2 linked regions of the Cupriavidus necator genome follow. Each later gene encodes a partner of the first gene's protein in a complex. Links are inferred from orthologs where the notes say so. Each region holds a gene or a part of one and is shown on either strand. Other genes may lie near its edges.

What was found. Proteins that work in one complex are often made in the same cells at the same time.
Region 2: the proteins of aceF (region 1) and I6H87_RS30020 are in contact, whole or in part, in a crystal structure (PDB 1W85), measured with the Geobacillus stearothermophilus proteins. The link is inferred for Cupriavidus necator from one-to-one orthologs. Residues at the interface, in WP_033016211.1 of Geobacillus stearothermophilus: Val129, Ile130, Ala131, Met132, Pro133, Arg136, Lys137, Arg157; in WP_033016213.1 of Geobacillus stearothermophilus: Ile282, Leu283, Ser284, Leu285, Glu286, Phe325.

The regions. Positions count from the first base shown.
Region 1 is NZ_CP066018.1:21,071-24,029, reverse strand. The notes cover bases 1-2,891. They hold aceF (dihydrolipoyllysine-residue acetyltransferase), read left to right. Parts: upstream 1-560; coding sequence 561-2,222; downstream 2,223-2,891. Other genes in these bases: I6H87_RS00115 (Ntn hydrolase family protein), read left to right, coding at 2,295-2,891; aceE (pyruvate dehydrogenase (acetyl-transferring), homodimeric type), read left to right, coding at 1-393. Also shown: more of I6H87_RS00115, read left to right, coding at 2,892-2,959. UniProt on the Bacillus subtilis protein: The pyruvate dehydrogenase complex catalyzes the overall conversion of pyruvate to acetyl-CoA and CO(2).
Region 2 is NZ_CP066019.1:2,457,760-2,460,740, forward strand. What follows is about bases 1-2,913. They hold I6H87_RS30020 (alpha-ketoacid dehydrogenase subunit beta), read left to right. Parts: upstream 1-924; coding sequence 925-1,902; downstream 1,903-2,913. Other genes in these bases: pdhA (pyruvate dehydrogenase (acetyl-transferring) E1 component subunit alpha), read left to right, coding at 1-879; I6H87_RS30025 (dihydrolipoamide acetyltransferase family protein), read left to right, coding at 1,937-2,913. Also shown: more of I6H87_RS30025, read left to right, coding at 2,914-2,981. UniProt on the Bacillus subtilis protein: The pyruvate dehydrogenase complex catalyzes the overall conversion of pyruvate to acetyl-CoA and CO(2).

The DNA of each region.
Region 1 (2,959 bases):
TGCCCGAGCTTCACCGAACTGGCCCGCGAAGGCCACGACGTCGAGCGCTTCAACCTGCTGCACCCGACCGAGACCCCGCGCGAATCGCACGTGGCCAAGAGCCTGAAGTCGGCCCGCGGCCCGGTGATCGCCTCCACCGACTACGTGCGTGCGTTTGCCGAGCAGATCCGTCCGTTCGTGCCGCGCCGCTACGTGGTGCTGGGCACCGACGGCTTCGGCCGCTCGGACACGCGCGAGAAGCTGCGCCACTTCTTTGAAGTGGACCGCTACTGGGTCACGCTGGCCGCGCTCAAGGCGCTGGCCGACGAGGGTGCGATCGGCCGCGACAAGGTTGCCGAGGCCATCAAGAAGTACAACCTCGACCCGAACAAGCCCAACCCGATGTCGGTCTGATCCGGCAGCCAGCACCAACCCCCGCAGTACGGCAACGCCGTGCCGCGGGCGCCCCGGCCAGAGCCCGGACGGCGCCTTGCGGCATGGCGGCGTGACAGAAGCGGGCGGCGAAGGTAATCTCGCCGCTTGCGGATGTCGCGCGTGCCGGCCTGCCCAGGAGACACTGAATGAGTCAAGCGATTGAAATCAAGGTGCCGGATATCGGCGACTATGACGCCGTTCCCGTCATCGAAGTGCATGTGAAACCCGGCGACAGCATCAACGCGGAAGACGCGCTGGTGACGCTGGAATCGGACAAGGCCACCATGGACGTGCCCTCGCCGCAGGCCGGCGTGGTCAAGGACGTCCGCATCAAGGTGGGCGACAACGTGTCCGAAGGCTCGGTGCTGGTGATGCTGGAGGCGGCCAACGAGCCCGCCGCCGCACCTGCCCCTGCTGCCGCAGCACCGGCGCCGGCCGCCGCAGCCCCCGCACCGGCTCCTGCCCCCGCAGCAGCCCCAGCCGCGGCCCCGGCCGCTGGCGGTGGCGGCACCATCGAAGTCAAGGTGCCCGATATCGGCGACTACGACGCCGTGCCGGTCATCGAAGTCCACGTCAAGGCGGGCGACACCATCAACGCCGAAGACGCCGTGGTGACGCTGGAGTCCGACAAGGCCACCATGGACGTGCCGTCGCCGCAAGGCGGCGTGGTCAAGGAAGTCAAGGTCAAGGTCGGTGACAACGTCGCCGAAGGCACGCTGCTGCTGATCCTGGAAGGCGCCGCCGCAGCAGCCGCCCCGGCAGCTGCCGCCGCGGCACCGGCTCCGGCTGCCAGCGCGCCCGCACCGGCACCGGCCCCCGCAGCCGCCGCCCCGGCACCGGCCGCAGCACCTGCTGCCGCGCCGGCCGCCGCTGGCGTAACCGGCAAGGCCGCCCACGCCAGCCCCTCGGTGCGCAAGTTCGCACGCGAGCTGGGCGTGGACGTGTCGCGCGTGCCGGGCACCGGCCCCAAGGGCCGTATCACCCAGGAAGACGTGCAGGGCTACGTCAAGGGCGTGATGAGCGGCCAGGCCGCCGCGCCCGCACAGGCCGCCGCGGCTGGCGCCGGTGGTGGCGAGCTCGGCCTGCTGCCGTGGCCGAAGGTCGATTTCACCCGCTTCGGCGAGGTCGAAAGCAAGGCCCTGTCGCGCATCAAGAAGATCTCGGGTGCCAACCTGCACCGCAACTGGGTCATGATCCCGCACGTCACCAACCATGACGAAGCGGACATCACCGAGCTGGAAGCCTTCCGCCTGCAGCTGAACAAGGAAAACGAGAAGTCCGGCATCAAGGTGACGATGCTGGCGTTCATGATCAAGGCCACGGTGGCGGCGCTGAAGAAGTTCCCGAACTTCAACGCGTCGCTCGATGGTGACAACCTCGTGCTGAAGAAGTACTTCAACATCGGTTTTGCCGCCGACACCCCGAACGGCCTGGTCGTGCCGGTGATCAAGGACGCCGACAAGAAGGGCGTGCTGGAGATCAGCCAGGAAATGAGCGAGCTCGCCAAGCTGGCCCGCGACGGCAAGCTCAAGCCGGACCAGATGCAGGGCGGCTGCTTCTCGATCTCTTCGCTGGGCGGCCTCGGCGGCACATACTTCACGCCGATCATCAACGCGCCGGAAGTGGCCATCATGGGCGTGTGCAAGTCGTACCAGAAGCCGGTGTGGGACGGCAAGCAGTTCGCCCCGCGCCTGACGCTGCCGCTGTCGCTGTCGTGGGACCACCGCGTCATCGACGGTGCCGAAGCGGCGCGCTTCAACACGTACTTCGGGCAACTGCTGGCGGATTTCCGCCGCATCCTGCTGTAAGCGGGGTTGCGCCGGGCGGGCAGGCCGACGGCCTGGCCTGCCCGGCGCACCACGCGCAACCGGGAGCGAGCCATGACTACCTGCGTGGTCGTGAGGAAGGGCGCCGAGGTGGCCATCGCGGCAGATGCGCTGGTCACCTTTGGCGACACGCGCCTGTCGCGCGCCTACGAGCGCAACCAGAAGGTGTTCCCGGTAGGCGACGGCTTCATCGCGCTGGCCGGGACCACCGCGCACTTCCCGGTCATGCGCACGCTGCTGGCGGGGCTTGGCGAAGAGTGCCGGCTGGGCTCGCGTGATGACGTGTTCCGCACCTTCCTGAAGGTGCATGAGAAGCTGAAGTCGGACTACTTCGTCAACACCAAGGAAGACGAGGACGATCCCTACGAGTCGTCGCAGATCGTATGCCTGATCGCCAATCCGGCGGGCATCTTCGGCGTCTACTCGTACCGCGAGGTGTTTTCGTTCGACCGCTTCTGGGGTATCGGCTCGGGCCGCAACTACGCGCTGGGCGCGATGCATGCGGTCTATGACCGGCCGGACCTGGATGCGGGCGAGATCGCGCGCATCGGCGTCGATGCGGGCGTGGAGTTCGACAAGAGTTCGGCGGGGCCGATCGAGGTGCACACCGTGCGGCTGCACGAGGGTGACACCGCGCCGGCACCGCCGGCTGGCGGTGCCACGGGCGGCAATCCGGCAACCGGCAGTACGGCACCCGACAGCGCGGCAACCAACAACGA
Region 2 (2,981 bases), on another replicon or contig:
GCCCTCGGCCAGGAAGCCATCGGCGTGGGCGTGGCCTTTGCGATGCGGCCCGAAGACGTGCTGGTGCCCTCGTACCGCGACCACGCGGCGCAGTTTGTGCGGGGCGTCACGATGGCCGAGAGCCTGCTCTACTGGGGCGGCGACGAACGCGGCAGCGGCTTTGCGGCGGCGCCGCATGACTTTGCCAACTGCGTGCCGATCGGCACCCAGGTCTGCCACGCGGCCGGCGCCGCCTATGCGTTCCAGCTGCGCGGCGAGCCGCGCGTGGCGGTCTGCCTGCTGGGCGACGGCGGCACCTCCAAGGGCGATTTCTATGAGGGCATGAACATGGCCGGCGCGTGGCACGCGCCGCTGGTGATCGTGATCAACAACAACCAGTGGGCAATCTCGATGCCGCGCAGCGGCCAGACCGCGGCGCAGACGCTGGCGCAGAAGGCCATTGCCGCCGGCATCCCCGGTGAGCAGGTCGACGGCAACGACGTGGTCGCGGTGCGGCACCGCGTCGGCGAGGCCATCGCGCGCGCGCGCGACGGCGGCGGCCCGGCGCTGATCGAGGCCATCACCTATCGCCTGGGCGACCACACCACCGCCGACGACGCCTCGCGCTACCGCGACGAGGCCAGCGTCAAGGCGCACTGGCAGGAAGAGCCGCTGCTGCGGCTGCGCACGCACCTGCTGGCGCTGCACGCGTGGGACGCGGCGCGCGAGGAAGCGCTGGTCAAGGCCTGCTCACAGCAGGTGGCGCAGGCCGTGGAGACTTACCTGGCCGTGCCGCAGCCGGACCCGGCCGCGATGTTCGACTGCCTGTACGCAACCATGCCGGCCGAATTGCAGGCGCAGCTGGAGATTGCCCGGCGCTTCCTGGCGCCGCACGGATAACCAGCAAACCCTGCGCCTTCACCTGGCGACCACAGCGAGCGAACCATGGCGGAAATCAATCTGGTCGAAGCAGTCAACCTGGCGCTGGCCCATGCGCTCGAGCACGATCCCGATGTGCTGCTGCTGGGCGAGGATATCGGCGTCAATGGCGGCGTGTTCCGCGCCACCGCGGGCCTGCAGGCGCGCTTTGGCGCGGCGCGCGTCATGGATACGCCGCTGGCCGAAGGCGGCATCGTCGGCGCGGCGATCGGCATGGCGGCAATGGGGCTCAAGCCGGTGGCCGAGATCCAGTTCACCGGCTTTATCTACCCCGCGGTCGACCACATCATCAACCACGCCGCACGCATGCGGCATCGCACGCGCGGGCGCTTGTCATGTCCGATGGTGGTGCGCTCGCCGTGCGGTGCCGGCATCCATGCACCCGAGCATCATTCCGAAAGCCCGGAGGCGATGTTCGCGCATATGCCCGGCATCCGCGTGGTGGTGCCTTCATCGCCCGCGCGCGCGTACGGGCTGCTGCTGGCGGCCATCGCCGATCCGGACCCGGTCATCTTCCTCGAACCCACGCGGCTGTACCGCCTGTTCCGCCAGGAAGTGGCCGACGACGGCGCCGCGCTGCCGCTGGACACCTGCTTCACGCTGCGCGAAGGCAGCGACATCACGCTGGTGAGCTGGGGCGCGATGGTGCAGGAGACGCTCGCCGCCGCGGACGCACTGGCAGGCGAAGGCGTGACGGCCACGGTCATCGACGTGGCCACGCTCAAGCCGCTGGACATGCAGACCATCCTGGAATCGGTGACGCGCACGGGCCGCTGCGTGATCGTGCACGAGGCCCCGCGCACCGCCGGCTTCGGCGCCGAGATCGCGGCGCAGCTGGCCGACGCGGGCCTCTACTCACTGGCCGCGCCGGTGCAGCGCGTGACCGGCTTCGACACCGTGGTGCCGCTGGCGCGGCTGGAATACACCTACCTGCCTGGCGTCGCCCGCATCGTCGACGCGGCGCGCAAGGCGATGGCAGCGTAATGCGAGAGTTGCCGACGATAGGCAAGGAGTGCCGATGAGAATCTTCAAGCTGCCCGACCTGGGCGAAGGCCTGCAGGAGGCCGAGATCGTGACCTGGCACGTCAAGACCGGCGACACCGTGGCCGCTGACCAGCCGCTGCTGTCGGTGGAGACGGCCAAGGCCATCGTGGAAATCCCGTCGCCCTATGCAGGCACCATCGCCAAGCTGTTTGCGCAGCCCGGCGATATCGTCCACCTGGGCGCGCCGCTGGTCGGCGTCGAGGGTGCGGGCGAGGATGCCGACGCCGGCACCGTGGTGGGCTCGGTCCAGGTCGGCACGCACGTGGTCAATGAAGCCGCGCCCGCGGGCTCCGCGGCACCCGCCGCGGCCATGGCCGCCCGCGTCAAGGCCACGCCGGCGGTGCGCGCGCTGGCGCGCCGGCTCGGGGTGGACCTGGCAATGGCCACGGCATCGGGCCCCGAGGGCGTCGTCACCGCCGCCGACGTGGAGCGGGTAGCCAGCACGCTGGCCGAACTGGGCACGCCGGAACAGCTGCGCGGCGTGCGCCGGGCGATGGCGCAGAACATGGCGCGTGCACAAGCCGAAGTGGCCGCCGCCACCGTGATGGACGACGCCGACATCCACGCCTGGCAGCCCGGCGCCGATGTCACCATCCGGCTGGTGCGCGCCCTGGTGGCCGGCTGCCGCGCCGAACCCGGCCTCAATGCCTGGTACGAAGGCCAGACCGCCCGCCGCCACGTACTGAAGAAGATCGACGTCGGCATCGCGGCCGACCTGCCCGAAGGCCTGTTCGTGCCGGTGCTGCGCGACGTCGGCAACCGCGATGCCGCAGACCTGCGCCACGGCCTGGACCGCATGCGCGCCGACATCCGCGCGCGCACCATCGCGCCGGAGGAGATGCGCGGCAACACCATCACGCTGTCCAACTTCGGCATGATCGCGGGGCGCTATGCCGCGCCAATCGTGGTGCCGCCGACCGTGGCAATCCTGGGTGCGGGGCGCGTGCGCGAGGAAGTGGTAGCAGCCGGCGGCGTGCCGGCGGTGCACCGGGTGATGCCGCTGAGCCTGACCTTTGACC